DNA from 2 places in the Caldifermentibacillus hisashii genome. Region 2 is predicted to be linked to the other one. Evidence: predicted binding sites of a transcription regulator. Region 2 holds the regulator's gene; the other holds the start of a gene.
What was found. The regulator Rex, encoded in region 2, represses fermentation and respiration genes when NADH is low (regulators of the CRP and FNR family bind a similar motif). The targets are predictions, from matches to a motif close to TTGTGAAATATTTCACAA.
Positions count from the first base shown of each region.

Region 1: NSQ14_RS02270 (phosphoketolase family protein) is a predicted target of Rex. The motif match lies at 4,383-4,400, and genes of this name have one in related genera.

Region 1 is NZ_CP155467.1:461,260-478,366, forward strand. Features, by position in the region: gene NSQ14_RS02255 (ribulokinase) at 1-1,582, shown strand, start outside; gene NSQ14_RS02260 (L-ribulose-5-phosphate 4-epimerase) at 1,590-2,288, shown strand; gene araA (L-arabinose isomerase) at 2,625-4,049, shown strand; gene NSQ14_RS02270 (phosphoketolase family protein) at 4,403-6,772, shown strand; gene NSQ14_RS02275 (AI-2E family transporter) at 7,103-8,128, shown strand; gene NSQ14_RS02280 (GntR family transcriptional regulator) at 8,501-9,637, shown strand; gene NSQ14_RS02285 (sn-glycerol-1-phosphate dehydrogenase) at 9,715-10,908, shown strand; gene chvE (multiple monosaccharide ABC transporter substrate-binding protein) at 11,664-12,743, shown strand; gene mmsA (multiple monosaccharide ABC transporter ATP-binding protein) at 12,817-14,361, shown strand; gene mmsB (multiple monosaccharide ABC transporter permease) at 14,358-15,518, shown strand; gene NSQ14_RS02305 (ROK family transcriptional regulator) at 16,090-17,107, shown strand, end outside.
Region 2 is NZ_CP155467.1:567,668-584,774, forward strand. Features, by position in the region: gene tsaE (tRNA (adenosine(37)-N6)-threonylcarbamoyltransferase complex ATPase subunit type 1 TsaE) at 1-184, opposite strand, end outside; gene NSQ14_RS02725 (ABC-F family ATP-binding cassette domain-containing protein) at 686-2,617, opposite strand; gene NSQ14_RS02730 (redox-sensing transcriptional repressor Rex) at 3,096-3,755, shown strand; gene tatA (twin-arginine translocase TatA/TatE family subunit) at 3,930-4,109, shown strand; gene tatC (twin-arginine translocase subunit TatC) at 4,121-4,861, shown strand; gene NSQ14_RS02745 (CPBP family intramembrane glutamic endopeptidase) at 5,230-5,907, opposite strand; gene groES (co-chaperone GroES) at 6,119-6,403, shown strand; gene groL (chaperonin GroEL) at 6,453-8,072, shown strand; gene NSQ14_RS02760 (ABC transporter ATP-binding protein) at 8,480-9,601, shown strand; gene NSQ14_RS02765 (carbohydrate ABC transporter permease) at 9,604-10,539, shown strand; gene NSQ14_RS02770 (carbohydrate ABC transporter permease) at 10,536-11,351, shown strand; gene NSQ14_RS02775 (ABC transporter substrate-binding protein) at 11,397-12,761, shown strand; gene NSQ14_RS02780 (glycerophosphodiester phosphodiesterase) at 12,847-13,701, shown strand; gene NSQ14_RS02785 (hypothetical protein) at 14,190-14,384, shown strand; gene NSQ14_RS02790 (ABC transporter ATP-binding protein) at 14,537-16,777, shown strand; gene NSQ14_RS02795 (ABC transporter ATP-binding protein) at 16,774-17,107, shown strand, end outside.

The DNA.
Region 1 (17,107 bases), 110 kb from region 2:
TGTGAAGGATTATCCGGATGGCGTGATTGATGACTTTTTACCAAATACGAATATTGAATTAGGAATTGACTGGGCCCTGCAAAATGCAAATGATTATATCGAATGTTTTATTGATACTGTAAAAAGAACCGTTGCGGACAGTGGTGTAGATGTAAATGACATCATTGGTGTTTCAATCGATTTTACTTCTTGCACCGTACTTCCGGTAAAAAATGACGGAACACCGTTAATGAACTTGCCCGAGTTCAAAAATAACCCGCATGCCTGGGTAAAATTATGGAAACATCATGCTGCACAATCTCATGCGGACAAGTTAAATGAAATTGCCCGCCGTCGTAATGAACCATGGTTGAAATACTATGGCGGTAAAATTTCTTCCGAATGGGTATTTCCGAAATTGATGCAAATTGTAGACGAAGCACCGGAAATTTATGATGCAATGGATACATTTATGGAAGGAACAGACTGGGTCACTTGGCAATTAACCGGTAACAAAGTGAAAAATTCCACAACTGCAGGATATAAAGCAATGTGGGATGCTGAAACGGGATTCCCAAGTAAAGACTTCTTTAAAGAACTTCATCCAAAAATGGAAAATGTTATTGAGGAAAAAATTGGCACAGAGTTCCATCCAACCGGATCAAAAGCGGGTGAACTTACCGCGGAAATGGCGGCAAAAGTCGGATTAAATCCGGGAATTGCGGTTGCGGTCGGAAATGTGGATGCACATGTTTCTGCTGCGCCAACAGGTGTAATTAAGCCGGGTACAATGCTTAATATTATGGGAACATCCACATGCGACATTATTTTAGGAGATAAAAAGATTCCTGTGAGAGGAATGTGCGGGGTTGTCAAAGATGGGGCCATTCCGGGATACTATGCTTATGAATCGGGCCAAAATGCAGTAGGTGATATTTTTGCATGGTTTGTTGACAATGCTGTTCCGGGCGCCTATTTTGACGAAGCGAAAGAAAGAGGCCTTAACATTCACCAATTATTAGAGGAAAAGGCGAGCCAATTAAACATCGGGGAAAGTGGTCTTCTCGCTCTTGATTGGTGGAATGGAAACCGTTCAATCCTTGTTGACACGAACTTGACCGGACTTCTTTTGGGAATGACTTTGGAAACAACACCGGAAGAAATTTATCGTGCATTAATTGAAGCGACCGCATTTGGGAAACGCAGAATCATAGAAGAATTTGAATCCAGTGGCATTGAAATTAATGGGCTCACTGTCTGCGGCGGCTTGCCACACAAAAACCAATTACTTAACCAAATTTACGCCGATATTACCGGAAAAGAAATTACAATCTCTGAGCACCTGCAAACGCCTGCCATCGGTGCAGCCATGTTTGCCGCGGTTGCAGCAGGTTCCGAAAACGGCGGCTATGATTCAATTGAAGAAGCTTCCAAAAAAATGGCGAAATTAAGAAAAGAAAAAGTGAAACCAATTCCGGAAAATGTAGAGAAATATACTGCAATTTATGAAGAATACAAGATTTTACATGATTATTTTGGCACCGGTGTAAATGATGTCATGAAACGTCTGAAAGCAATCAAAAATAATGCCTCAAAGGAATGATTTAGCAATGCTGGAAAAATTAAAGCAAGAAGTCTATGAAGCGAATATGTTATTGCCCAAATACAACTTGGTCACATTTACATGGGGCAATGTCAGCGGAATTGACAGGGATAGTAATCTTATCGTCATTAAACCAAGCGGTATCCCGTATGAAGAATTGAAGCCGGAACAAATGGTTGTTGTGGATTTGAACGGAAATGTGGTCGAAGGGGACCTGAACCCGTCCAGCGATACAGCGACCCACATTATCCTATATAAGGAGTTTCCTAATATTAAAGGAATTGTCCATACGCATTCCCCGTGGGCCGTTACATTTGCTCAAGCGGGATTAGATGTTCCGGCAGCCGGGACAACCCATGCGGATACGTTCTATGGCCCTGTTCCGGTCACCCGTGCTATGAAAGAAGAGGAAGTCATCCGAGATTATGAAAAACAAACCGGGGACGTCATTGTTGAAACTTTCAAGGAGCGCCAAATTGATCCCGATCAAGTTCCGGCCGTTTTAGTCAATGACCATGGACCTTTTACGTGGGGGAAATCAGCAATAGACGCGGTTCATCATTCAGTTGTCTTGGAAGAAGTGGCGAAAATGACGTATCACACGCTACAGCTGAATCCGTATCAAATTGATATGGACCAATATCTTTTAGACAAACATTATTTACGTAAACATGGCAAAAACGCCTACTATGGTCAAAAGAAATAAGAGTGTTTATCCCGCACAAACGGACAATAAATCTTCCTCCTGAGGTTTAAGAGGAATCATCGATGTTGAAGGAGGAAGAAAAGTACCCGATTGGTTCAACTATCATCCGTGGGAGACACCCATTGTTGGAAGTTTCACTTTATTCCACCTTAACGCCGAGTCAAGACCCCTACCTCAAAATTTTCGAGTTTACAAAGAAGGTAGCTGGGGACGGGCTGCCAGCATGCGTCTGATTAGTTCAACTAACCATCAGTGGGAAACCCCTATGGCTGGAAGTTTCACTTAATTTTTCTATAAAAGTTTACACAAATATGAGAGCCTACAGGAGTGATACACGTGTTAAAAATTAGAGATTACGAGTTTTGGTTTGTTGTTGGAAGTCAGCACTTATATGGTGAAGAGGCGCTTCAAGCCGTACAAAAAGATACAGAAGAAATTATTAACGAATTAAATAAAAGCGGGAACCTGCCATACCCGGTTGTTTTTAAAACCGTCGCCACAACAGCTGACAGTATTACCCAAGTCATGAAAGAAGTCAACTACAACGATCATGTAGCCGGTGTCATTACATGGATGCATACATTCTCACCGGCGAAAAACTGGATTCGCGGCACAAAATTATTGCAAAAACCGTTACTTCATTTAGCAACACAATTTTTAAATAATATTCCATGGCAAACGATCGATATGGATTATATGAACTTGCATCAAAGCGCCCACGGTGACAGAGAATACGGCTATATTAATGCACGTTTAAATAAAAATAATAAAATTGTCGTCGGTCACTGGAAAGACCACGATGTACAAGAACAAATTCGTAAATGGATGGATGTGGCTGTAGCTTATAATGAAAGTTTCCATATTAAAGTAGCCCGGTTCGGTGATAACATGCGGAATGTAGCTGTTACGGACGGGGATAAAATTGAAGCGCAAATTCAATTTGGCTGGACGGTTGACTACTATGGGATTGGCGACTTAGTTGCCGAAATGGAAAAAGTATCGCCGGAAGAAATCGAAAAAACATACCGAGAATGTCAAGAAGCATATGACTTTGTCGTTGGCAATAATGATCCGGAATTTTTCGAGGAACATGTGAAGGAACAAATTAAAATCGAAATAGCGTTAAGAAGATTTTTAGAACGCGGAGGTTATACGGCATTTTCAACTAACTTTGAAGATTTATGGGGAATGAAACAATTACCCGGTATGGCTGTCCAACGTTTGAACGCGGAAGGTTATGGCTTTGCCGGTGAAGGAGACTGGAAAACTGCTGCTCTCGATCGCTTGCTAAAAATCATGGCACATAACGAAAAAACAGGATTCATGGAAGATTATACGTATAATTTAATAAAAGGTCGGGAAACTATTTTAGGAGCACATATGTTAGAAGTTGACCCAACACTTGCAGGTTCAAAAATCCGTGTGGAAGTTCATCCATTGGGAATTGGCGGTAAAGAAGATCCGGCCCGTCTTGTGTTTGACGGTTTGGATGGAGAAGCAGTCAATCTAACCATTTCTGATTTTGGGGATCATTTTAAATTAGTCATGTATGAAGTGGAAGGGAAAAAACCGGAAGAACCGGCTCCACATTTACCGGTGGCAAGACAAATGTGGACACCAAAATGTGGATTTGAAAAAGGCGTTCAGGAATGGATTAAAAATGGCGGCGGTCACCATACGGTCCTTTCATTCAATGTGACTGCAGAACAAATTGAAGATTTTGCGAAAACGGTAGGGTTGGAAGTAGTTCATATTAAATAAACTGTAAAAAATTTAATAATAGTAAATAGATTAAAAATGTTATAATGTTGATATACCCAAAACTCCTTCTCAAAAGTATCTACAGATTATCGAAAAGAGTTTAGGATACCCGAGTAGGAATTCTCCTCTATTCATTGAGGAGATGAAAGCTCGGTCAGATATGATGGGCAAAGGCAAATTCCGAAGAAAGTATCTGAAAGAGTTAAACACTCAATCAGTAGTGGTATTGGGCACACCTGTGAAGTACCTACAACTTTCTAGGGATTCCGAAACTTGCTATGTTTAATAGCGGGTAGTTCATGGAGGATGTTTTGGGTAAAAAATATTGAATTGTTGTGAAGGGGTGAACAAAGATGACGATTGATTACTCGTCCAAAGAATATTTAGCAAAAGTAGATGCGTACTGGCGTGCCGCAAATTATATTTCAGTTGGTCAACTTTATTTGAAAGATAACCCGCTGTTAAAAGAACCGTTAAAGGCTTCTGATATTAAAGCAAAACCAATCGGTCACTGGGGCACAATTTCCGGACAAAACTTTATTTATGCCCATTTAAATCGAGTCATTAATAAATATGACTTAAACATGTTTTATATAGAAGGACCCGGACATGGCGGACAAGTCATGGTTTCCAATTCCTATCTTGATGGCAGTTACACGGAAATTTATCCGGAAATGACGCAAGATGTGGAAGGAATGAAAAAACTGTTCAAACAATTTTCATTCCCGGGAGGAGTGGCTTCCCATGCAGCACCGGAAACACCGGGATCGATTCATGAAGGCGGCGAATTAGGGTATTCTCTTTCCCACGGTGCCGGGGCTGTTCTTGATAACCCGGATTTAATTGCGGCTGTTGTTGTCGGTGATGGGGAAGCAGAAACCGGACCACTTGCAGCATCTTGGTTCTCCAACCGTTTTATCAACCCGATTCGTGACGGTGCGGTTTTACCAATCTTAAACTTGAACGGATTTAAAATTAGTAATCCGACCATTCTTTCTCGTATCGACAATGAGGAATTAGCGAAATACTTTGAAGGGATGGGTTGGGAACCTTATTTCGTTGAAGGTGAAGACCCTGCAGAAATGCATGTAAAAATGGCAGCAACACTTGATAAAGTCGTCGAAAAAATTAAAGCCATCCAAACAAATGCACGTGAAAATAGGGACCAAACACGTCCGATATGGCCAATAATTGTCTTTCGTGCACCAAAAGGCTGGACAGGCCCGAAAGAATGGGGTGGCGTACCGATAGAAAATTCTTTCCGTGCTCATCAAGTGCCAATTCCAGTCGACCAAGACCATATGGAACATGCGGATGAGTTGGTAGAGTGGATGAAGAGTTATCAGCCGGAAGAATTATTTGATGAAAATGGGCGGTTAAAACCGGAAATCGCAGGAACAACACCAAAAGGCGATAAACGGATGGCCATGAACCCTGTCACAAACCCGGGTAAATTAATTAGAGATCTGCGTTTGCCGGATATTCGGGACTATGCAGTGGACAACTCTGTTCCGGGACAAGTAGAAAAACAAGATATGATTGTGTTAGGAGAATATTTGAAGGATGTCGTGAAATTAAACCGCGACAATCATAATTTCCGTATTTTTGGTCCGGATGAAACTGCATCAAATCGGTTGGCTCCTGTTTTTGAAGAAACGAAACGTCAATGGTTGGGGGAAATTGAAGAACCTCAAGATGAATACTTAAAATCTCATGGCAGGGTTATTGACTCACAGCTTTCCGAACACCAAGCGGAAGGGATGTTGGAAGGGTATGTGCTAACCGGTCGTCACGGAATTTTTGTCAGCTATGAAGCATTTTTACGAGTGGTTGATTCCATGTTAACACAACATTTCAAATGGTTGCGGAAAGCCTCGGAACAACCATGGCGGACAGCTATTCCTTCCTTGAATGTCGTTGCAACTTCAACGGTATTCCAACAAGACCATAACGGCTACACCCACCAAGACCCGGGGATGCTTGGCCATTTAGCCGATAAAAAACCGGAATTTATCCGTGAATATTTACCTGCAGATGCCAATACATTACTTGCCGTCTTTCATAAAATTTTGAATGACCGGCAAAAAATTAACCTAGTGGTGTCATCCAAACATCCGCGGGCACAATGGTTCACGATGGATGAAGCAAAAGAATTGGTCGATAATGGATTGAAAATGATTGATTGGGCTAGTACGGATTTTGGTGATGAACCGGATGTAGTGATTGCTTCCAGTGGTACCGAACCGACCATAGAAAGTCTTGCTGCTATTTCCATTTTGCATAAAAAAATGCCGGAGTTAAAAATTCGTTACATCAATGTTGTGGATATTTTAAAATTAAGAAGTCAAACATTGGATCCACGTGGCTTGACGGATGAAGAGTTTGATATGTATTTCACAAAAAATAAACCGATTATTTTTGCCTTCCATGGGTATGAAGGTTTAGTAAAAGACTTATTCTTTGATCGTCATAACCACAATCTGCATGTGCATGGTTATCGTGAAAACGGCGATATTACCACACCGTTTGACATGCGTGTGTTAAACCAAATGGACCGCTTTGATCTTGTGAAATCGGTCGTGAAAAACTTGCCAAATGCGGAAAAATATGCACATATCGTCCAAGAAATGAACGGCATGATTGCCAAACATAACCAATACATCCGCGACGAAGGAAGAGATTTACCTGAAGTAGAAAACTGGAAATGGGAAGGGTTAAAATAATCATTTTCAGTAATTTTTCGTCTGTACCCTAGGTGCCTGGATCATTTCAGGTACCTTTTTTTACCGATAATAAATAGCGGCAAAAGCCACAAATGCCGGGGAATTGATGTTAAATAGGAGTTAAAATTAATCGTTCTAAGTAATGTTTCGTTGTACATCGAGGTGCCTGAATCATTTCAGGTATCTTTTTTTACTGATAATAAATAGAGGCAAAAGCCACAAATACCGGAGAAGTTATGCTATAATAATATGGAGTATGAATGTTATAATCAGAATATTAATAATAATATTGTAGATAAATTAAAAATTTTTAGATAGGAAGAGTGATAAGTGGAAGAGGTATTTCGTTTTTTTCAGAAGACAGGTGTTAGGAGAGTTCTGATTTTTGCCATTCTGATTTTTGTTTTTTATATGCTTCGGAGTATAATCAATATTATTTTATTAACGTTTATTTTTTCCTTCCTAATAAACGGTTTGGAGCGTTTCATCTCCAAGCGAATTCCATTGAATCGAAAAATTACGGTCTTGTTGCTCTATTTGCTTGTGGTTTCAGGTTTGACATATGGAGCGGTAAAATATTTACCAATTTTAGTTAGTGAAATATCACAATTGATCAATCAACTTACGGAATTTTATTCGAAACCAATAGAGACCGATAACCAAGTATTTAACTATGTGATCGCACTCATTCAAAAGTACGAAATCACGGACTATATCGGTGTAGGTGTTTCTTTCTTAGTAAAATCTTTGAATGATATTGGGACAATCGGCCTGCAAGTTCTGTTGGCATTAATTTTGAGCTTATTTTTCCTGTTGGAGAAAGAAAGAATCATTTCTTTTACCATTCGTTTTAAAGAAAGTAAGATCAGCTCTTTTTATAACGAATTGGAATACTTCGGTGTGAGATTTATCGGGACATTTGGAAAAGTAATCGAAGCCCAATTTATGATCGCAACTGTTAACACAGTGATCACCACGTTCTGTCTGTGGCTATTCGATTTCCCACAATTATTTGCGCTCGCCATTATGGTATTTATTCTGGGACTGATTCCGGTAGCCGGTGTCATTATTTCATTAATTCCGCTAGCAATAATTGCCTACAGTATCGGCGGAGTAATGACAGTCATTTATGTGCTCATCATGGTCGCCGTCGTCCATGCCATTGAAGCTTATATTTTAAACCCAAAACTCATGTCATCAAAAACCAATCTACCGGTTTTTTACACTTTTATCATCTTGATTTTTGGGGAGCATTTCTTTGGTGTTTGGGGTCTGATTCTAGGCATACCAATCTTTGTATTTCTATTGGATGTATTGGGCGTTCGGACGGTGGATGTTGAGGAAAAAAGAAAATAAAACGAAAACAACACAGTTGCAAAAATGGTAACTGTGTTTATTTTTGAGAAAACAGGGAAAAGAATAAAATATTGATTGTACGTATAAATTATATTAAAATAAAATTAATGGTTATAAATATCCGTACAATTTTTATTTGTCTAAGATATTTTTTTAATAAATAAAAAGGGACTGTAACATCTTTTTAATACAACTTCGAATATTAAAAACATTATATTTTCAGAAGGGATGCCGATTATAGTTGGATTTAAATATATGGCTCAAGGAAGATCCAAACAGTTAGAAATTTAGCAAGGACTTTTACAACTCAAATCAAAATATGCTATGCTACTACATGTGCATATAAGTTTAGAAAAGGGAGGTGCAATGATAATGAGTGAAACAAAATACAGTATGGTTAAAAATTGGATTAAATCAAGAGTATTAGACGGGACTTTCGAACCGAATCAAAAAATTAGTTCCGAAAGCGAACTAATGAAGCAGTTTAATGTAAGTAGGCACACAGTTCGGCTGGCATTGGGTGATTTAGTAAATGAAGGTTTGTTATATAAAGAGCAAGGATCAGGTACATTTGTCTCTGACCGATTATCAAAGCTTCAACCTATTACCCAATTCAATAAAAAAAACATTGCTATCGTTGTCACGTATATTTCTGACTATATCTTTCCTTCAATTATTCGTGGTGCCGAAAGTATATTAAGTAGAGAAGGCTATCAAGTTAGTTTGTTCAGTACAAATAACGATCATGATAATGAAAAACGTATTTTGGAAACGATTATTGAACAACGGTTTGATGGAGCCATTATCGAGCCGACAAAAAGTGCGATAGCAAACCCCAATATTAACTATTACCTGAATTTAGAGGCCTTAAATATACCATATGTCATGATTAACGCCTATTACGATGAATTGGAGCCGATAAGTGTTACGGTTAATGATGAAAAAGGCGGTTTTTTGCAAACTGAACATTTGATTAAATCCGGGCATAAGAACATATTAGGTTTCTTTAAAACCGATGATATGCAAGGTATGAAAAGAATGAAAGGTTTTATCAAGGCTCATCGTGAGTATAACTTACCGATTAACCCGAAAAATATTATTACGTACACTACTTCAGAAAAAAATACAAAACCTGTTGAACATTTAAATGATATTTTAACAAGTTCATCAGACCGGCCGACCGGGATCATTTGTTATAATGATGAACTTGCAATGAAATTACTAGATGTTATCAGGCAAAATAATTTACAAGTTCCTTACGACATATCGATTGTCGGTTTTGATAACTCCTTTTTGTCAGAAGTATCAGAAGTAAAATTGACATCCATAGAACATCCGAAAACAGACTTAGGTATCATGGCAGCAAAAATGATTTTAAATTTAGTTCAAAATGGAAGAAACCTAAAACAAAAAGATGAAAACTCAGAGTCATATGTATTTGAACCAGAATTGATTGTTAGATATTCTACGAAGAAAATTGTTTCTGATAAGGATGAAAAAATAGTTTAGGTCATTAATTTAATGTAACAGGTAGAACATAGATTATCTGTTACATTTTTATTTTAAGTTGTATAGGAGGTAAAAAGATGGATATTTATACTGACATAAAAAGATTAGCTTCACAATTAAAAATAAGTAATTTTTCCATTCCGGAAATAAGGGTCGAAAAAAATGCAATATTACATATTAGGGAGTTAATAAAAAGAAAACAGTGGAAAAATATTGTAGTCGTTTATGATCAAAATACTTATTTAGCTGCTGGAGAAAAACTAATAAAATTTTTAATGAATGACTTTGAAGAAGTGATTGGAATTAACATTAATGAAAATGAACATGGTCAAGTAATCGCTAATGAAGAAAGTTTAGTCCAAGTCTTTATTAAAACTCCGAATGATGCTGATGTGTTGATAGCGGTCGGATCCGGGACCATTCATGATATTGTCAGATTTGTCGGTCATAAAATGAATATTCCTTTTATTTCGGTGCCAACTGCTGCATCGGTAGACGGATTTACATCAAAAGGTGCCCCGTTAATTTTGCGTGGGGTAAAACAAACCATTCAAACCGCTGCACCGATTGCCGTTTTTGCTGATATAGACGTTATAAAAGCAGCCCCTAGAGAAATGGCAGCAGCCGGATTCGGGGATATTTTAGGTAAATATACTTCTCTATTAGATTGGGAAATTTCTAAGCTAGTTGGCAATGAACCTTTCCATGAAGGGGCGGCATCATTGACACGGAAAGCGCTTGAGACATGTGTGGAATATGTTGAGGAAATAAGCAATGCAGATGAAAAAGGAATCACGATTTTAATGAATGCATTAATAGAATCAGGACTTGTTATGCAAATATTAGATTACTCTCGACCTGCTTCCGGAGCCGAGCATCATCTATCTCATTATTGGGAAATGTATCTGTTAAAAACGAACCAAAAGCAACTGTTACATGGTGCAAAAGTTGGGGTAGCAACAACAATGATTGTAGAATTGTATAAGAAAAATTGGAAAAAACTACTACGCTCAGAAAGAGTTAAAAACACAGTTTATGGAAACGGCATTGAGCAATACGGGGAGTATATTTTTTCAGTTATTGAAAAATTGCCTTCTCCGGACGAATTAAAAAAACTGTTGGAAAAAGTAGGGGGACCAACAACAGTTGAAGAGCTTGGCATTCCACAAGAAATCGTTATTGAAAGTTTAAATGAGGCATACCATTTACGTGACCGTTGTACCGGATTGCTTTTATTAAATCAAATAAAAGAGACGCCAATACGGTTGTAACAGTGTAGGATGCAGGGGGGCGTTTAGGAAAGTTTAAAGGAGCCTATTTTTTGATTAGGCTCCTTTATGCACACCCAAAATAAGTTCATCATTTAATACTATTAAAAATAATAACAGTCCCAAGCTCTGGTCCATAAATGTTGCCCCAATATTTTTTCTAACCTAGGAGCCCCCATCATATATCCTTTACTAAGCAAATAATATGGATTTAAACTGACTGACCATTTCTTTAAAGCGGTCCAAACTCTCACCTCACTACTCGTATGGACAACCAAAGTGAGGTTTAAAGCTAATTTCAACTAGAAAAGTAAGACTAGCCCTTGGGAAGTTAAGGTAAAATATGAAATGAGATATAATTTATTAATAAATAAGCCTAAACTTGTACGGATATATAATTGCTGTTTTAGTAGACAAATATATAATGTAAATGTGGGATCGTCTTGCTTAAATAGCATTTACAACACATATTGTTGTTCTCGTGGAAAGTTTATCAACAAGATTATACGTATATCTATTTTTGCTATTACATAAATTAATTTTAATCTTGTTAAAATCAATTGAATTTTTGATTGACATATCCGAACAAGTAAATTATACTAAATACATAAAGCACAAATGGTATGCGCTTTCATTTTTAGGCTTAAGAATATGACTAATAATCTGTTATTCCATTATAAATAAAAGGGGGTAAAAATAGAGCCTAGTTTTGTAAGCGTGCCCAATATTTTAAAAGAAAGAACATTGGAGGGAATGTAATGAAGAAATTTAGCATTTTCCTAGTTGCTATTCTAATGATTGCCTTAGTCCTTACAGGGTGTGGCGGCAATCAATCAAGTGGTGGTAAGGGTACAAAGACGATAGGGATTGCAATGCCAACCAAGTCCTCCGAAAGATGGGTTAAAGATGGGAAGAACATGGTTAAACAGCTTGAAAAATTAGGATACAAAACCGACTTACAATACGCGGAAGATGTAGTAGAGAATCAAGTTTCACAAATTGAAAACATGATTACAAAAGGTGTGGATGCCTTAGTTATTGCTTCAATCGATGGTGAAGCACTTACAGATGTAGTTGATCAAGCAAAAAAACAAGGAATACCTGTAATCTCATATGATCGTCTTATTATGAATACCGAGAATGTAGATTATTATGTAACGTTTGATAACTTTAAAGTCGGTGTTTTACAAGGTCAATATATTGAAGAAAAACTGGGCTTGAAAGAGGGAAAAGGACCATTTAATATTGAACTTTTTGCAGGTTCACCAGATGATAACAATGCATATTTCTTCTGGGATGGTGCGATGTCTATTTTAAAACCATACATTGATAGTGGCAAACTAGTGGTAAAAAGTGGACAAACAGAATTTAAACAAGGTGCAACATTACGTTGGGATGGAATGAAAGCACAAGAAAGAATGGATAACCTTTTAAGTGCGCATTATTCAAATGATTTGATTGATGTTGTATACTCCCCATTTGATGGGATTAGCCGTGGAGTAATTTCGTCCTTAAAATCAGTAGGTTATGGTTCTGCAGATAAACCGATGCCAATTGTAACCGGTCAAGATGCTGAATTGTCATCAATTAAATCAATTATTGCCGGGGAGCAAACACAAACTGTATTTAAAGATACAAGGAAATTGGCAGAAAGTGCAGTAAAAATTGTTGATGATGTTTTGAATGAGAAAAAACCAGAAGTTAATGATACTAAGACATACGATAACGGAAAGAAAATTGTTCCTTCAGTTCTACTGGAACCTGTATCTATTGATATAGACAACTATAAACAAGAACTTGTTGATACAGGATATTATTCTGAGGATGAATTGAAGTAATAAAGATTGATGGATGATTTCAGTTTAGACTGAAATCATCCACTATTTTGGAGTTAAAGGCAGGTGTATGATAATGAGTAATATTATCTTAGAAATGAAAGGTATAACGAAAACTTTTCCTGGAGTTAGAGCTCTCGACAATGTAAATTTTAAGATAAAAGAAGGCGAAATCCATGCACTTTGTGGTGAAAATGGCGCAGGTAAATCCACATTAATGAAAGTGTTAAGTGGAGTGCACCCTTTTGGAACTTATGAGGGTGATATTATCTATAACGGTAATAACTGTGAATTTAAAAATGTAAATGATAGTGAAAAACGTGGCATAGTTATCGTTCACCAAGAGTTTGCTTTAATACCAGAGCTATCAATAGCTGAAAATATTTTTCTAGGAAATGAGCAAGTAAAACGAGGTTTTATTAATTGGAATGGAACAATTTCAAAATCAAGAGAATTGCTAGAAAAAGTAGGGCTTGATATAGATCCAAATACTTTAATAAAGGATATCGGTGTTGGTCATCAACAACTAGTTGAGATTGCAAAGGCATTTTCTAAGCAGGTTAAGCTATTAATATTGGATGAACCGACTGCGGCATTAAATGAAGATGACAGTGAAAATCTCTTAAAATTATTACTACAATTTAAAAAACAAGGCATTACCACCATTCTTATCTCCCATAAGTTAAATGAAGTATTCCAAGTTTCTGATAGCATTACGGTTTTAAGAGATGGAAAAACGATTCGAACTTATTCAGTAAAAGAAGAAAAAGTAACGGAAAATATGATTATTAAAGATATGGTCGGAAGAGATATAACCAATTTATATCCAGTAAGAAATAAAAGTATAAAAGAAGAAGTCGTATTTGAAATTAGAAATTGGAATGTATTTCATCCCCAAGACACTGAAAGACAAATCTTGCGCAATGTTAATATAAAATTATACCGTGGTGAAATCGTAGGAATTGCAGGTTTAATGGGAGCAGGACGAACCGAACTTGCTATGAGTATTTTCGGTAAAACATATGGTAGAAAAATATCAGGTAAAATATATAAAGATGGTAAAGAAGTAGAGTTTCATACAGTCAAAGATGCAATAAAAAATGGCGTTGCCTATGTATCAGAGGACAGGAAAGAGTATGGACTAATATTAATTGATAATATAAAAAATAATATTTCATTAGCTAACCTCCAAAAAATCTCAAATAATAGTATTCTAAATAAAAATTTGGAATTCACTGAAACGGAGAATATAAAAAATAGATTAAAAATTAAAGCTCCATCGATTTTACAAACCACTGTAAATTTAAGCGGAGGAAATCAACAAAAAGTAGTTTTGGGCAAATGGATTTTTACTGAACCAGATATTTTAATATTAGATGAACCGACAAGAGGAATTGATGTAGGTGCAAAATTTGAAATTTATAAAATTATTAATGAGTTGGCTGAACAAGGTAAAAGTATTATCATCATATCTTCTGAACTACCAGAATTAATTGGTATGTCTGATCGAATCTATACACTGTGTGAAGGTGTCATTACTGGTGAACATAAAAAAGAAGACGTTGACCAAGAAATTTTAATGACATATATGACAAACCGGTCCGGAGGTAGTAAAAAATGAATACTTTAAAAAAGATTATATCTAATAATGTTAGGCAATTTGGTATGGTTATAGCTTTAGTTGTTATTGCAATATTATTCCAATTTTTAACCGGTGGTGTATTATTGACACCGTTAAATATAACCAATATTATCATGCAAAATAGCTATATTATTCTTTTAGCCTTTGGTATGCTAATCGTAATCATCACTGGTGAAATTGACTTATCTGTTGGTTCGGTAGTTGCTTTTGTAGGAGCGATATCAGGTATTTTACTTGTCAACCAAGATTTACCAGTTATTGTCGGGATCTTTTTATCGCTATTAATTGGTGCTGCAATAGGCGCATTTAATGGCTTTTGGGTGGCTTATGTTCGTATACCCGCATTTATTGTAACCTTAGCTTCGATGTTAATTTTTAGAGGTCTGACCCTAGTAGCATTAAATGGACAAACTATTGCCCCTTTTCCCGATAGCTTTAGAAGTTTAAGTACTGCATTTATACCAGATATTTTTAATGGTGGAGACCTTCACATATTAACAATTTTAGTAGGTGCATTACTTACGATTGTTTATATTATCTTTGAATATCGAAATCGACAAAATGATAAAAAGTATAACGTAGATACTTCATCTAATTCACTTTTTATTGCCAAACTTGTTATAGCAGCTGTAATAATTAATACATTTACCTTTGTTTTGGCACAATATGAAGGAATAGCAATCGTATTAGTTTTAATATTCTTTATCTATCTAATTTATGCTTCAATGATGAATAAGACAGTTCTTGGAAGACATATTTATGCAGTTGGTGGTAATGAGAACGCTGCAAGATTGTCAGGTATCAATTCAAATAAAGTAAAATTTTGGGTATTTGTTAATATGGGTGTACTTTCTGCTTTAGCTGGATTAATCTTTGCAGGTCGTTTAAACGCAGCAACTCCGCAAGCAGGTACCGGTTTTGAACTTGATGCAATTGCTGCTGCTGTCATCGGCGGTGCTTCCATGACAGGTGGTGTAGGTACAGTATTCGGTGCTGTAATTGGTGCCCTGGTTATGGGTATACTAAACAATGGTATGTCAATCATGGGGATTGGCATTGACTGGCAACAAGCCATTAAAGGATTAGTTTTACTGGCAGCAGTTACATTTGATATACTATATAAAAAGAAAAAATAATTAGATGATATAATTAAACTACCAAAAATGGAATACATCTATGCATTCCATTTTTGGTAATAAAGTAAACCAACAAATTTAATAGCATTGGATTTCATAGATGATACCCAATATTTAACTTTGAAAAATCCATGCTTTTTTTGGTAGTCGCTCAAAGTATATGAACATCTATTGTTATTTATCGACTCATTAAAGTAAAGGGTCTTTTTTTGTGCTCAAAATATGGAAATTAAAGTTGGAATAGAGGAAAATTCTGCTTACCTGTAATTGTTACAATATTTCTCTAAAATTATTATTTGACATTTTTAATAAAGCAGGATGACTAAACGATCTAGCTTTATATGCAAGAGTTGTCCGGATTACTGAGCTAAAAGGACTTTCCCGGTTTCAACAGTTAATTTACTCCTACCCTAACTGTTCCTTCAAGATTGCCAATTTCTCCCTAAATTTGTTAGTATAATAAACAAACTAATAATATAATTATTTTATAAATAATAGTTTTTACTCTATAATACCATTATTGAAAGCAATAAAAAAAGAGATCACATAACAGACTAATGAGGGATACCATATGAAAACTCTAACGGGAAATCAGCAATTAGTAAAGCAAATTAATAAAACATTAGTACTTGAAACCATTTTACACGAGGCACCAATATCAAGAGCAGATATTTCTCAAAAGGTAGGACTAAACAAAGGAACAGTGTCTTCTCTTGTGAATGAATTGTTAGAAGACCAATTAATTTATGAATCAGGTCCCGGGCAATCAAGCGGAGGAAGAAGACCAGTAATTCTTTTATTTAATGACAAGGCCGGCTTTTCGATTGGTATAGATCTTGGTGTCAATTATATATTGGGCGTTCTTACCGATTTAAGAGGTAATATTATTGTTGAGGTAAATAAAAAACTTACCGTCCGATCTTATGAAGTTGTAATTGAAATATTAAAATCAGTTATATCCGATTTAATTAATGCCGCACCACAAAGCCATTATGGAATTGTTGGAATCGGTATTGGTGTTCCTGGGTTAGTTAATAACGATGGAGAAATTCTTGTTGCACCCAATTTAGGATGGAAAAATATCAATTTGAGGGAGGAAATCGAAAATTGTTTTGACATTCCCGTTTTAATTGAGAATGAAGCAAATGCAGGTGCATACGGAGAAAAACTGTACGGTGCGGGAAAAGAAAGTGATAATATTTTGTATATCAGTGCAGGAATTGGTATTGGTGTTGGAATTATTTTGAATGGAAAGCTTTTTTACGGAATGAATGGTTTTTCCGGTGAAGCGGGGCATATGATTGTACAAGTAAATGGCAAAGATTGCACTTGTGGAAGTAGTGGCTGCTGGGAACTTTATGCCTCCGAAAAAGCGTTATTAGAAGAGGCAAGAAAATTAAAATTAACTGGAATCACTGAGGAAACTTTGTCTATAGAGTTATTACTTGAACTTGCAAATAGTGGGAATGAGGATATAATCAATCTCTTCCATTCAATAGGCATGTATCTGGGAGTCGGAATAAATAATATTATTAATATCTTTAATCCGGAACAAGTCATTATTGGTAATCGACTTGCAATGGCAAAAG
Region 2 (17,107 bases):
TGGGACTACTAATATTTTTATTGATACCAAGTCCTTTTGCCAACCCTTTTGTAAAAGTTGTTTTTCCGGCACCAAGATCGCCTTCCAGCGCAATCGCATCTCCTTCCCGTAAAAATTTACTGAACGTTTGTGCCATTGAAAAAGTTTCTTCCTGATTATGTACAGTAATTTGGTAATCCTTCATTGTTTTCTCACCAACTTTATATATATCTTCCATAAGATTAACGAAATATCGGTGAAATATCAATATTTGCCGGTAATAAGTGTATGTTTCGATAAATGTCACTTATTTCAAAAATTCCTGCCTATCTTGCTTGATTCGATTGTGGATAATATTGTGGATAAAAATTACTGAAGATAAGTCTGAGTAAACCCGATTTGTTTGGATCGATACGGATTGGTCACACAAGCGTTGCTACAAGGACGTGGCACAATTAGTTTATCAGTGGGGATATCGAGTCCCCACTGATAGAAATCTCAATTATTCACAACACAATTGTGGATAACTTGGAAATTTTTTGTGGGTATTGTGGAAAAGCATTTGAGATGTTAATAAATATATAATTGTCTTGTGAATAACTTTGTGGAAAAAGTGAATAATTCATGTAATCGAATGATTGGTCACATAATGGAGTTTTCACTTACTTCCGGTGCTTTTTTGGCAGGTCTCCGGAAAATCCATCAATTATTCCAGTTCACTCCATTCCTCCAATAAAGTTTCAATTTTTGCTTTGGCTTTTTCAATTTCCTTATTTAGTTCAGCCACTTTTGTATGGTCGCTATAGATTTCCGGATGAAGGAATTGCTGCTCCTTCTCGGCAATTTCCATCTCCAGTGATTCAATTAATGTTTCAATTTCTTCAACCCGACGTTTCTTTTGTCGTTCCAGTTTCTTTAGTTCTTTTTCTTGTTCATAACGGGTTTTTGCATCCAAATCGGAAGCCGGTTCTTGCGTTTGGTTGTGCTCGCTCTCTTCTGATAATTTTTGAATCTCCATCATTTCTTCCTTTTTCTCTATATAATAATCATAGTCACCCAAATACTCGGTCACACCGTTAGTAGAGAGTTCAAAAACTTTTGTTGCAATTCGGTTAATAAAATAACGGTCATGAGAAACAAACAAGATCGTACCGGGAAAATCAACAAGAGCATTTTCCAAAATTTCTTTACTGTCTAAATCGAGATGATTTGTTGGTTCATCTAAAATTAAAAAATTTGCATTTAACATCATTAGTTTAGCCAATGACAACCTTGCTTTTTCACCACCGCTCAAAGTTGAGACGTTTTTTAAAACATCATCACCGGAGAACAAAAAATTGCCAAGAATGGTTCGGATTTCTTTTTCCGTTTTTGTCGGATATTCATCCCAAAGTTCATTTAATACTCGCTTATTTGATGTTAAGTTTGCTTGTTCTTGATCATAGTAAGCAATGGTTACATTCGCTCCAAAATGGATGTTTCCGGAAAGAGCCTGGAGTTGGCCGACAATTGTCTTTAGTAGAGTAGATTTGCCGACACCATTTGGGCCAAGCAAAGCAATGCTATCTCCTCTTTGAATTCGAAAGTGGATATTTTTTGATATTTGATTGGCTCCATAACCAATGGCCAAATCAACCACATTAAGAACTTCATTGCCACTTTGCCGCTCAATTTGAAAGGAAAAATTAGCAGATTTATCGTCTCTGTGCGGTTTATCAATCATTTGCATTCGTTCCAGTGCTTTACGCCTGCTTTGTGCCCGTTTTGTTGTTGATGCACGGGTCAGATTCTTGGCAATAAATTCTTTCATTCTTGCTATCTCATCTTGTTGTTTTTCATACATTTTCAAGTCACGTTCATAATTCTCTGCTTTTTGGACTAAGTATTGACTGTAGTTACCGACATATTTTGTTAAAGTAGTCTGAGCGCATTCATAAACTTGGTTTACAAGCTTATCAAGAAAATAGCGATCATGGGAAACAATAAGAATGGCTCCATCATAAGATTGCAAATATTGTTCTAACCATGTCAATGTATCGATATCTAGGTGGTTCGTCGGCTCGTCCAAAATTAAAATGTCCGGCTTTGATAAGAGCAATTTTCCTAAAGCCAGGCGAGTTTTTTGTCCGCCGCTTAAATTGGATATTTTTGTCTCTTGATAATTGAAAGTGGAAAAATTAAGCCCGTGTAATACGGAACGAATATCTGCTTCATATTGATATCCGCCCAGTTCTTTAAATTCATGCTGTAAATAATCATATTCGGACAAAATTTGCTTGTATTTGCCTTCATCTGTATAAGTTTCTTCCTTTGCCATTTCCTGCTCAAGATTACGTAACCTTTTTTCCATGCTACGTAAATCTTCAAAGACAGTCAGCATTTCATCCCAGATAGTTCTGTCTGAAACGAGACCGGTATGTTGATCTAAAAAGCCAATTGTTACTTCTTTTGGCTTAATAATTTCTCCGGAGTCATAAGCAAGTTCACCGGCAATTATTTTCAGCAAGGTTGATTTGCCTGATCCGTTTCTACCAACAAGGGCAATTCGGTCTCTTGTATGAATTTCTAATTTAATATTCGAAAGGACAAGATCTGCCCCGTAATATTTATTTAGTTGATTTACTTGTAGTAAAATCATGATTTGCACCTCAACATTTCACAATAAAAATGGTCCTTTACCTAGAAATATAACAGCTTTGACTCTGTTTTGCCTTTTAAAAGAATGAATGACTGACTAATTATTTTCAGAGTGAAGTGAATGGGAACATGCTGTTTTTGATTACTAAATAATCGATTCCTTCCTCTACCATAACATATCCAGTCGCTTTTCGCTCCATCATTTCCGACATTTAAAGGAGAGCCTGTAAATGTCATGTCAACAAGTCTATATAAAAATAGTACATGAAGGGGAGGAAAAATGGCAAATGGAGATTAAATGAAACTATCTACAAGACAGATGAAAAAAAATAGTGTATCATAGTAGGTGAATATGTTAACAATGCAATGTAAGCGTTCACAGTGTGCTTTGAATGCCTTATAAAAGAATTACTTCTATAGGGCAATAAAAGATATTATAATAGAAAAATAATAATTTTTCAGCATTGGAGGATTTTGACATGGAAACAGATCAGCTAATAATTCCTAAAGCCACCGCTAAGAGATTGCCATTATATTATCGTTTTATTCAAAATTTGTACCAGTCAGGAAAACAAAGAGTTTCTTCTGCTGAGTTAAGTGAAGCGGTTAAGGTCGATTCGGCAACGATTAGAAGGGATTTTTCTTATTTTGGTGCATTAGGTAAAAAAGGGTATGGATATAATGTTCAGTATTTGTTATCCTTTTTCAGAAAAATATTGAATCAGGATGAAATAACAAAGGTAGCCTTAATCGGTGTAGGTAATTTAGGTACAGCTCTACTAAAATATAATTTCACTAAAAACAATAATACTAAAATTGTCTGTGCCTTTGATGCAAACCAAGAAAAGGTCGATCAAAAATTTGGTGATATTACTGTTTACCCAATGGATTCACTGGAACAAATATTGTCAACTGAAGAGATTCAGGTTGTTATTCTGACCGTCCCGGCTCCTGTTGCCCAATTGGTTACTGATCGTTTAGCAAAAACAGGAATAAAAGGAATTTTAAATTTCACGCCAGCTCGATTAACTGTTCCGTCAAATATTCGTGTTCACCATATTGATTTAGCTGTTGAATTACAATCTTTTGTTTATTTAATTAAACATTACTCAAATGAGGAAGTAGTGGTTGGAGATTAATTTTTTTAGTAGGGAAATGGCAGGTAACACAAAAATTTATCTTCAAAACAACACAATATTTTGCATTGCAATAATTATGATTCATACGATATGATAGGAAAAAAGTTTTTGTAAAATCTTTTTTGGGTGACAATGAATGAATTTGAATGAGGTTGATGGGGGAGAGGGAGAAACATGACAATCGGTCCGGGTAGTTTAATTCTCATATTAATCATGGCATTATTAATTTTTGGTCCGAAAAAGTTACCGCAACTCGGTCGTGCGGCAGGAGATACACTAAGGGAATTTAAAAATGCCACAAAGGGTCTTGCTGATGAAAATAATGGGAAGAGAAAAGATCAAGAAGGCAAGTAGGGAGAGAAGAGATGGAGAAAAACGAATTGACTGTAATTGAGCATTTCGTTGAATTAAGGAGACGGTTGGTTTTTATCGTTGTCTTCTTTCTTTTGGCAATGATCGGTTCGTTTTTTTTGGCAGAGCCGTTGATCGTATATTTGCAACAAACTGATGAAGCGGCCAGTTTGGAACTGAACGCCTTCCGCTTAACTGACCCGCTAAAGATTTATATGCAAATCGCTTTTATCATTGCTTGTGTAATAACTTCACCTTTTGTTTTGTATCAGTTATGGGCTTTTATTTCACCGGGTTTATATGAAAAGGAAAAAAAAATAACCTTAGCCTATATACCTGTTTCGGTATTTTTGTTTTTATCAGGTATTTCGTTTTCATATTTTGTATTATTTCCGTTTATTGTTCGCTTTATGAAACAGTTAGGGGACCGAATGGAAATCAATCAAGTCATTGGGATCAATGAATATTTCCATTTTTTGTTACAAATTACGTTGCCTTTTGGTTTGTTATTCCAATTGCCGGTGATTATATTATTTTTAACAAGGCTTGGAATAATTACACCTGACTTTTTGTCTAGGGTGCGAAAATATGCGTACTTTATCTTGCTAGTCATCGCGGCACTGATTACACCGCCGGATGTTCTCTCGCATATGATGGTCACTTTACCATTATTATTGCTTTATGAAGTTAGTATTTGGATTTCGAAGCTGGCGTATCGGAAAAAAATGAAGGAAGAAGAAGGGCTTGCCGTTTAAACTAAGGAAAATTTTCCATTGTATATTTTATCCATTAAAAAGCATATTGAATTCCGGTAACGAAGCAACTTGGAAGTGGCGGATAGGTTATGGCATAAGGAGCTTGCTTAAAAGGTATAATGGAAACCGGAGTAATTCCCTTGTTATCGGTGAGTACCGCGTTTCGGGTCGAATAAAGCTCGGGACGCCCGAGTTTTATTTAGATAAGGACTATGTTAGAAAGGGCATATGCATAATGAAAATGATCATTTTTATTTACGATTGTTAATTTTCATATCGTATTGCCTTTTTGAGATAGTCCTTTCCTTTTTATGGAAAAATTTGTATAAGGTATTTTGGTTGTGACATACTAATTTTGATTGAATGGTTCATATTTGCTGCATTTGCAAGAAAAATTGACTCATTACTACATAAGTATTCATTAATGTATGTGCCAAAATTGGAATGATAATTCGGTCGGTTTTTACATATAAATAACTGAATGTGAATCCAATTGCACAATAGAGTAATAAATGTTCAAATTCCATGTGAGCGGCAGAAAAAAGAATGGAACTGATTAAGGCTGCAAGAAAGAAATTTGTTTTTTTGTATAAAGATCCAAAAATAATTTTACGAAAGATGATTTCTTCCAAAATCGGACCAATTATCGAAGTAACGAAAATCATAATCGGTGCAACATTGATTAAATTCAGGGTATTTTCTGTGTTTTCCGAACCAACATCCACACCTAATAGCGTCTCAATCATGATAGCAATTCTTTGTGCGATCAGGGCAAGTAGTACACCATAAACAGACCAGCCAAGTACAAACGGTATTGAGCGGAGGTTCCGGTTTCGCACTGTAATTTCATCTTTTAAATAATAAAGGGTGATCAATAAGGTTACAAAAAAACTAAATACCGTCCAAATAGAAACGGAAAGTAGCCAATATTTATTTCCGGCAAAACCAAAACTTTGGAAAATGCCGTATAGAATCGATGCCCCGATGTTTAAAAATAACTGCATCGCTACATAAGTAAGGATAATCAGTTTATATTCTCGTTTCAAAAAATTCACCTCACTGGCTATTTTATCAAAAAGTTGCAAAGGAAGCTATTTCCCTATTGAGTAGGACAAGATAATTTTGGTAAAAAAATGTTAAAATTTTATAGTTGACACTTGCAAAAAACAAATCAATTCATTATTATAATAATTGGAATTAGCACTCAAGGACAATGAGTGCTAACAACATTGAAAATATATGAGGAGGTTGTTTAATGTGTTAAAGCCACTTGGAGATCGCGTAGTTATTGAACTTGTAGAAACTGAAGAAAAAACAGCTAGCGGCATCGTTCTGCCGGATACTGCAAAAGAAAAACCACAAGAAGGTAAAGTTGTAGCTGTAGGAACCGGCCGTGTTCTTGATAGCGGTGAACGGGTTGCACTTGAAGTAAATGTCGGCGATCGGATCATCTTCTCAAAATATGCTGGTACTGAAGTCAAATATGACGGAAAAGAATACTTAGTTTTACGTGAAAGTGACATATTAGCTGTTGTAGAATAATAACATTTTACAATTGATAATAAAAATATGATAGGAGGATTTGACGAGAATGGCAAAACAAATCGTATTCAGTGAAGAAGCTCGACGTAGTATGTTGCGCGGTGTAGATAAATTGGCAGATGCTGTCAAAGTTACATTAGGACCAAAAGGACGTAATGTGGTATTAGAGAAAAAATTTGGTTCACCACTAATTACAAATGATGGTGTCACAATCGCAAAAGAAATCGAATTGGAAGATCCATTTGAAAATATGGGTGCGAAACTTGTTGCAGAAGTTGCCAGCAAAACAAATGATGTTGCCGGAGATGGTACGACAACTGCAACGGTTCTTGCCCAAGCAATCATTCGTGAAGGATTGAAAAACGTTACTGCCGGTGCAAATCCAATGGGCATCCGTAAAGGGATTGAAAAAGCAGTAGCAGTGGCCGTTGAAGAATTAAAAGGAATTTCTAAACCTGTAGAAAGCAAAGAAGCAATCGCGCAAGTTGGAACCATTTCTGCAAGTGATGAAGAAGTAGGTCAATTAATCGCAGAAGCAATGGAACGCGTTGGTAAAGACGGTGTTATTACCATTGAAGAATCAAAAGGTTTCAATACTGAACTAGATGTTGTCGAAGGTATGCAATTTGACCGTGGTTATGTTTCTGCATATATGGTAACAGACCAAGATAAAATGGAAGCTGTTTTGGAAAATCCATATATTTTAATCACAGATAAGAAAATCTCTAATATTCAAGAAATCCTTCCATTATTGGAACAAGTATTGCAACAATCGAAGCCATTATTGATTATTGCTGAAGATGTTGAAGGGGAAGCTCTTGCAACTCTTGTTGTAAACAAACTTCGCGGTACATTCAATGTTGCAGCAGTAAAAGCACCTGGATTTGGTGACCGTCGTAAAGCTATGCTTGAAGACATTGCAATTTTAACCGGTGGTGAAGTTATCACAGAAGACCTAGGTCTTGAATTAAAATCTGCTTCCGTTGCTCAATTAGGTCGTGCCGGTAAAGTTGTTATAACAAAAGATAACACAACAATCGTTGAAGGTGCCGGCGAATCCAGCAAAATTAGTGCTCGTGTAAATCAAATTAAAGCACAATTAGAAGAAACGACTTCTGAATTCGATAAAGAAAAATTACAAGAACGTTTGGCTAAACTTGCCGGCGGGGTTGCAGTCATCAAAGTTGGTGCTGCTACAGAAACAGAATTAAAAGAACGGAAACTTCGCATTGAAGACGCCCTAAACGCTACTCGTGCTGCCGTTGAGGAAGGTATTGTATCCGGTGGTGGTACAGCACTTGTGAACGTATATAACAAAGTGGCAGCCATTGAAGCAGAAGGCGATGTGGCAACCGGTGTGAAAATTGTTCTTCGTGCCTTAGAAGAACCGGTACGTCAAATTGCTGAAAACGCCGGTTTAGAAGGTTCGGTTATTGTGGAACGCTTGAAAAATGAAAAATCCGGCGTAGGTTTCAACGCTGCTACAAACGAATGGGTAAACATGACCGAGGCCGGTATTGTTGACCCGACAAAAGTTACTCGTTCAGCCCTTCAAAACGCAGCTTCTGTTGCAGCAATGTTCTTAACAACTGAAGCCGTCGTTGCTGACATTCCGGAAGAAAACAAAGGCGGCGGCGCTCCAATGCCAGACATGGGCGGAATGATGTAATCTAATTGCCCCTTCCTTTTTGAAAAGAGATTGTTATAACAGCAAAACCACTCCTATTAATTGTTGGGAGTGGTTTTTTTGCTAATTAGGAAAGTATAAATTTTTCAATTTCTACTTTCCTAACTCATAAGTTCAACTACGGCTCTGCTCTCGCCTAAAAGCTCGGACGCCCGAGTTTACTTTATATGATCATTTCTGTTATTCTCCAAAATCCGTCCACTATTTTTTCCCCATTCACATTTCTTTATAGTTAATCCCCGCTACCATTTATGTTGATTTCTTAAAAATATTTACCCAGTTTTAAGTAATTGAATTGAACGTTAAATAGTATGAAGATTTTATAAATGTCATCTTTTTTAGTGAAAATTATGCTTTAATGAAGATGTAAATTTGAAAGGAGGTTATTTATGAGCCAAGTAGAGTTAATCAATATCTCTAAATCCTATCATAAACAGAAAGATGTATTAAAAGGAATTAATCTATCGATGGAAGAAGGTGAATTTTTTGTTCTTGTTGGTCCTTCCGGGTCAGGGAAGAGTACGTTACTCCGGATGATCGCGGGACTTGAAGAAATTTCGGGCGGTATATTAAAAATAAATGGAAACACAGTGAACCATCTTCCGCCAAAGGATCGAAATTTATCAATGGTCTTCCAAAATTATGCACTGTATCCTCATTTAACGGTTGAACAAAATATTCTTTTTGGATTAAAAGCCAGGAAGATTGATAAACAGGAACAACAAAAAAGACTCAAGGAAGCAGCAGAAATGTTAGGATTGACGGAACTGCTAAACCGTAAACCTTGGGAACTATCAGGCGGTCAAAGGCAAAGGGTAGCATTGGGACGTTCTGTTGTCAGTCATGCACCGCTTTGTTTAATGGATGAGCCTTTATCAAATTTAGATGCAAAACTACGAGCGAATATGCGGGTACAAATACGAAGACTGCAAAAGCGTTTAGGGTTAACAATGATCTATGTAACCCATGATCAAGTCGAAGCCATGACAATGGGGGATCGAATCATGGTTCTCAATGGTGGGGAAATTCAGCAAGTAGGAAAACCGATTACCCTTTACAATGAACCGGAAAACCTATTCGTAGCCTCCTTCATTGGTTCGCCAAAGATGAATGTGGGAGATGCTGTCTTTTCAGAAGACCGAAAACAGTTAATCATTGAAAATCAATTGCATATCACTGTAAATCCATCATCCATAATGGATTTTTCAAAAAATCGTAATATAAAAGTGGGTATTCGTCCGGAACATCTTCTGCCTGGTAAGTCAACAGGTGAAAAGAATATCTATTTTGAAGTAGTAAATGTTGAGCAATTAGGAAATGAAACTTCTATTGCATTTGTTGTAGGGAAAGAGCTGTGGACGGCAAAATGGCCGGGTCAATGGCCGGTCAAATTTGGTCAGAAAGTACCTGTGCAAATATTACCTGAACATCTATTCTTCTTTGATGCTGAAACAGGCGAGCGCATAAAATCTGCAGAACTTAGAAAAAGACAAGAGGTAATAACGATATGAGTATGAATCCGACACTTGAAACGAATGAAACGTATATGTATCAATTTGAACGTGTAAAAAAGAGTGCCCGGATGAAAAGTTTTATCAAAGGTATGTTGTTTTTATTCCCGTCCATTCTATTATTTAGTGTTTTCGTTTTTTACCCTATGTTTAAAACGATCTATTTGAGCTTTTATCTGACGGATGCAAAAGGTTCAACCACGGTTTTTGTAGGTTTGGAAAATTACCTAAATATGTTTACGAACCCAATTTTTCTTCAAAGTATAAAAAATACATTTTTATTTGTTTTCTATACCGTACCTCCGACAGTTTTGATTAGTTTGTTTTTAGCCATCCTTGCTAATGAGAATCTAAGAGGGATCGGCCTTTTCCGGACGATTTACTCGTCAACCATCGGTATTTCAGTTGCGGCAGCGTCTGTATTTTGGCTTTATTTATTTAATCCAACAATGGGGCTGCTAAACAAATTTCTTGAAGCTTTTGGAGGAGAACCGGTTGGATGGTTAACGGATCCGGCCTGGGCACTTCTATCTGTATCAGTGACAACTATATGGATGAATATCGGTTTTACGTTTTTAATCTTGCTTGGTGGTTTACAATCAATTGATCGCTCTTTATATGAAAGTGCAGAAGTTGAAGGTTCGGGTTATTTTTATAAGCTTAGGAGAATTACAATTCCAATGCTGTCGCCAACTTTGTTTTTTGTGATTACGGTATCCATGATTAATAGCTTTCAAACTTTTGGTCAAATTGATATTTTAACGCAAGGTGGGCCGGCAAATGAAACAAGTTTAATTGTGTATTCCATTTATCGGGAAGCTTTTGTCAATTATCAGTTTGGCTCAGCCAGTGCACAAGCGGTTGTATTATTTATTCTTATTCTCGTCATGACGGTCATCCAATTTAAGCTGGGGGAAAGGAGAGTTCATTATCAATGATTCTTTCAACAGGGCAAAAACTCTTATTTTATGTATTGCTGATTATTTCAGCACTCCTCCTTGCAGGTCCGGCTATCATGGCAATTGTGATGAGTTTTATGACAAACCAGGATATTTTAACAGGAAGCCTGCCAACCAAGTTTACAATTGAAAACTATGTCTCGGCATTTAATGGGTTTCCATTAACCGAATATTTATTTAATAGTTTTATTGTTTCGTTTGTCATTATGCTTGGCCAGTTGATTTTATCATCTTTAGCAGCTTATGCATTTGTTTTCATCGAGTTTAAAGGGAGGGACCTTCTATTCTATCTCTTTATAGCAACAATGATGGTTCCTTTTGAAGCATCAATTATTCCCAATTTCCATTTAATCCGTGATTTAGACTGGATTGATACATATTCGGGGTTGACGATACCGTTTTTTGCGACAGCGTTCGGTACCTTCTTGCTCCGGCAAAATTTTAAAGGAATACCAAAAGAATTACGTGAAGCCAGTCAGATTATTGGTATGGGAGATTTCAAGTTCTTCTTGACAGTTGTGTTACCTGTTTCACGAACCAGTTTGGTCACCTTAGGGATTTACGGATTTTTGACCGCTTGGAATATGTATTTATGGCCGTTATTGGCAACAACAAATGACACCGTACGTACGGTTCAAATTGGATTGAAGCAATTACAAACACAGGAACAATTAAATGAATGGGGAGTGATTATGGCCGGTGCCGTTATCGTTATTATTCCTACGTTAATCTTGTTGTTTTTAGGTCAGAAAAAATTACAAAAGGGTTTAACTGAAGGGGCTGTCAAGTAAGATTCCCAATTGAAAAGAATAGAGTGATCAGGAGGAGTAGAATATATGAAAAAACTGATTATGATTTTTAGTCTAGGTATACTATTTTTACTGAGCGCCTGCGCTGGAGAAAATTCCGCTTCAGGAAACAGTTCGCAAAGTACCGGAAATAAAAATAATGAAGCTGGAGCTAAAGATGGAAAACAAGTTGTTACATTCTGGCATTCTATGGGCGGTGCCGGTCAAGAAACATTAAACAGCATTGTTGAGGATTTCAATAATTCTCAAGATAAGGTCCAGGTAAATGCCGAATATCAGGGGACATATGATGAATCACTGACAAAATTTAATGCTGTTGCAGGAACAGACAGTGCGCCAACGATGATTCAAACATTTGAAATTGGTACGATGTCAATGATAAACAGTGGAAATATTATTCCAATCCAGGAATTTGTTGATAAGGACGGATATGATATGAGCGGCTTGGAGGGGAATATTACCAACTATTATTCTTTAGATGGAAAATTTTATTCGATGCCGTTTAACTCCTCTACTCCAGTCATGTACTATAATAAAGATGCCTTTAAAAAAGCAGGTTTAGATCCGGAAAAAGCACCGGAAACATTTGAAGAAGTGGAAGAAGCATCGAAAGCAATTGTTAAATCCAATCCGAATATGAAAGGATTTGCTTTGCAGGCTTATGGTTGGTTATGGGAACAACTGCTTGCTAATCAAGGAGCATTATTATTAAATAATGATAATGGTCGTACCGATACACCAACGAAAATTGGTTGGACAGAAAAAGAAGGCAAATCCATTTTCGAATGGGTAAAGCGTATGGTCGACGATGGTACGTTTGCAAACTATGGTACAAACGGGGATAACATGGTTGCCGGTTTCTTAGCCGGTGATGTAGCGATGTTCTTACAATCTTCAGCAAGTGCAAGAGATGTTATTGATAATGCACCGTTTGAAGTAGGTATTGCTTTCCTTCCGTATCCCGAGGATCAGGAACGACAAGGTGTGGTCATTGGCGGTGCCAGTCTTTGGATGATTGATGGTAAACCGAAAGAAGAATCGAAAGCTGCTTGGGAATTTATGAAGTATTTACAAACACCGGAAGTTCAAGCAAAATGGCATGTCGGGACAGGTTACTTTGCTGTGAACCCTGCTGCCTATGAAGAGGAGGTTGTGAAAGAAGCTTGGGCAGAAAAACCACAACTGCAAGTAACAGTTCAACAGCTGCAATCGACAAAATCCTCCTATGCGACTCAAGGGGCGTTAATGGACATGCTTCCACAAGGACGCAAAATTATGGAAACAGCGCTTGAAACGGTTTATAATGGTGGAGAAGTAGACCAAGCATATAAAACAGCCGTACAACAATTTAATGATGCAATTGAACAAGCAAATAAAGCCAGAAAAAAATAAAGAAATTTCCACTGAAGAAGTTCAAGAGAGAAAGTATGGTTCCCCATGCTTTTTCTCCTTTTTCATAATGAAAGGAAGAATTCCGATGACAAAGATCTATGGACATCGAGGAGCAAAAGGAATATATCCGGAAAATACCTGTCTGAGTTTTATGAAGGCAATTGAATTCGGTGTTGACGGAATTGAACTGGATGTTCATTTAACAAAAGATGGTGAAGTTGTAGTCATTCATGATGAAACATTGGACCGCACAACAAGTGGAACCGGCTGGATTAAAGATTTAACATTAGCTGAGATAAAAAAGGTCAGTGCCGGAAGTCGTTATGCACATTTGCCGGATTATGATGCAACTTGGGATAAGGAAAAGGTTCCTACATTAAAGGAAGTGTTGCAATTACTGGCCCCGTATCCGGTCGAATTGAATATTGAACTGAAAACAGATATGGTAGCTTATCACCATATTGAAGAAAAGGTTCATAATCTTGTTGAACAATATGGAAAAGGAAGGAAAGTCGTTTATTCATCTTTTCACTTGCCCACGATTTTGCGTATGAGAGAAATAAATTCGAAAGCAAATATTGCTTGGTTATTAAATGAAGGAATCTCTCTTCCTGAAGACTTTATGAAGACATTTCATTTGGAAGCCTTACATTTGAACAAACATGTGGTATTGCCAAAGCCACAAGTATTTAGGCGAATATTTCGAGCTATTGATCGGCTCCATGTCGATCTTCCCAAAGAAGTGAAATATTATGTGAAAAACAGAATCCATGACTCCAATACAAATTTACTGGAAAATCTCTCTGACAAAATCCGTGTCTGGACGGTCAATGCGCCAAATGAAATTAGTCAACTCTTAAAATTACAAGTAAATACCATTATGACTGATTTCCCCAGCAGAGCTATAGCGATAAAGAAAGAACAGCAAACGCATGTATAGCTTTTTAAAAAAATGTTTAAAACATATTGGAAACTTATTATCTGTTACCTTTAAACAGATATGTAAATGACAACGATAAGATATGAAAGTCAAAGGATTCCTCATGGGTGAAAATATTTTTTAAACAAAATTAATTATGATTTGATTTCCCTAAAGTATACAATTGGGAACCAAGAATGCTGAAACCTTATTCTTGGTTTCCTTTCCCTACCCCTTATAAACTTTGCAGGTAAATACTCGAGTAATAATTCGATTTTCCGCTCAATTTCCAACAATATCTTTCTTCCATGTCATTGACAAAACTCGTCATAATTGTTAAGATAGTGACCACTTGGTCATGGATTACATGCTAGGTGATGGTTAAATACATGAATAGAAAAAAACCGATTATGAAAAAGGCTATTGAATTATTCGCAAATCAATGAATCGAGGCAACAGCGGTTCAGCAATTCACAGATGCATGCGGTATTTCAAAAGGAGCCTTTTATTTGGTGTTTAAATCGAAAACGGACCTAATATTATCAATCGTTGATGAGTTTGGGAAACGATTTTTATTAGAACTTGACCAATTAGTCAAGCCAGAACAAGAAGCACAGCAAAAATTATTGCAGTTCTACCTGATATTTTGCGAGGAAATTTTTAGAAATTTTGAACGCGATGAAAAATATACTGAGGTTACTTAGATCAAAATTAGGAAATCTCCCTTGCTTAAGTCATCACAAAAAAGCGAAGATGATTCTAATCACATGCTCAACGATTATTCCCAAAATCGTGTTTGATAATGATAGAATACTTTTAAGTAAAACGAATTTGAAAGATAGAGAGGAAATGTTATATGAAGTTATTATTAAAATATCTTAAACCTTTCACTCTAACCATATTGATTTGTATTGCGTTTCTTTTTGTGCAAGCAATTTCGGAATTACAATTGCCAAATTTTATGAGTGATATGGTAAATAATGGCATTCAAACGGGTGGAATTGAAGAGGGAGCTCCGGATGCCATCAGTGAAGAAGGAATGAATTTAATCCAGTTGCTTATGGATAAAGACAGTCAATCCATTATGAATGATAGTTATACATTAATCGAAGCGGGGAGTTCAAAAGCTGATCACTATAAAAGTGACTATCCGGCTGTAAAAGATGAGAATATTTATGTCTTAATGGAAACGGATCAAGACAAATTAGCAAAAACTGATAAAGCCTATACACAAGCCACTTATGCTTTGACACTTAGTTTAGAGGATATGGCGGATGAAATCAATGCGGCACAAGGCAATACTAATAGCAATAAAAATGCGAATTTATCCGATGTTGATACGAGTAAAATCTATGAAATGCTTCCTTACTTAACTCAACTTCAGCAAGCAGGGAAATTAGACAAATATATTTCTTTAGCTGCCGAAGATGATTCTATGGCAGCCGGACAAGTTTCTACCACCTTTACAAGAATTTTTTATAAAGAATTGGGTGTAAATTTAGAACAAATTCAAAACCATTATATTATTATAAAAGGGCTGCAAATGCTTGGCTTGGCTCTGCTTAGTGTTGTCGCTTCCATCGTGGTTGGTTGGTTTGCGACCAAGGTTGCGACAACTGCTTCCAAAAATCTGCGCAAGGATGTATTCAAAAAAGTTATGTCTTTTTCAAATGCAGAATATGATAAGTTTTCGCAAGCTTCCTTAATAACAAGAAGTACGAATGATATACAACAAATTCAAGTCTTAATTTTAATGGGTATTCGGATGATTTGTTATGCCCCGATTATCGGGATTGGCGGAATCGTGATGGCGCTTCGGACGACTGTGTCGATAAGTTGGACGATTGCCGTTGCCGTAGCTGCCTTGTTAATACTCATGATAGCCATTCTCTCAATTGCTATGCCGAAGTTTAAAATGTTACAAACTTTAATCGATAAAGTGAACTTGGTCAGCCGGGAAAATCTTGCCGGTATGATGGTTATTCGTACATTTGGTAATGAGCAGTTTGAGGAAAAACGTTTTGTGAAAGCAAATGATCACTTACGTAAAACCAATCGATTTATTCAAAGAACGATGTCATTTTTGATGCCTGCAATGATGTTGATTATGAACTTGGTTAGTTTGTTAATTGTGTGGGTTGGTGGAAAAGCGATTGCTGATTCCACTTTGGAAATTGGCGATATGATGGCTTTTATTCAATACGCCATGCAAATTATTATTGCTTTCCTAATGATTTCCGTCACTTTTATCTTAGTACCAAGAGCATTAGTTTCAGCAAAACGTGTTCAGGAAGTATTGGATACAGAATTAATCGTTACTGATAGCGATGAGGTCCAACATTTATCGAATCCAAAAGGTAAAATTGAATTTGACCATGTGTCATTTCGGTATCCTGATGCAGAAGAAAGTATTTTAGTAAATATATCTTTTGTTGCCAAACCAGGGGAAACAACAGCATTTATCGGCTCTACCGGATCGGGGAAATCAACATTAATCAATTTAATACCGCGATTTTATGATGTCACTGAGGGCAGAATTACGTTTGATGGTATTGATATTCGCAATCTGCCGCAAAAGGAATTACGCGATCATATTGGCTATGTGCCACAAAAAGGCTTCCTATTTTCAGGGGATATCGCATCGAATATCCAATATGGAAATTCGGAAGCTACCGAACAAGAAATTTGGAAGGCCATTGAGGTGGCACAAGGGAAAGACTTTGTTGAAGAATTTGAAGAAGGGATTCATACAGCTATTTCACAAGGTGGAACAAATGTCAGCGGCGGGCAAAGACAACGTTTATCGATCGCTCGTGCTTTAATTAAAAAGCCTCCTGTTTATATTTTTGATGACAGTTTCTCAGCACTCGATTTAAAAACTGATGCGGCATTGAGAAAAGCATTGGATCAATACACGCATGACTCAACCGTTCTAATTGTTGCTCAGCGGGTTAGCACGATTAAAAATGCCGATCAAATTATTGTTCTTGATAAAGGCAAAATCGTAGGGAAAGGAACCCATAAAGAATTGCTGGAGAGCTGTGAAGAATACCGGGAAATTGCAGAATCACAGCTATCGAGGGAGGAATTAGCATGAGTGAAGGAAAACAACCGAGACGCCATCCGGGAAGCCCAATGGGGAGAATGCAGGTTGAAAAAGCAAAGGATTTTAAAGGCAGCTTGAAAAAATTGGCTTCTTATTTAAATCCTTTTAAATGGTATTTGTTTCTTGTTGCAATTTTGGCCATTGCCGGTTCTGTATTTTCTATTGTCGGACCAAAAATTTTAGCCAAGGCAACAGATGAGTTAGCTGAAGGTATTAAGAATATGATGCTGGGTGCAGATAGTGGAATTGATTTTAATTATATTGGGAAAATCATCCTTCTATTAATCGGGTTGTACGTGTTAAGTGCTGCATTTATGTATA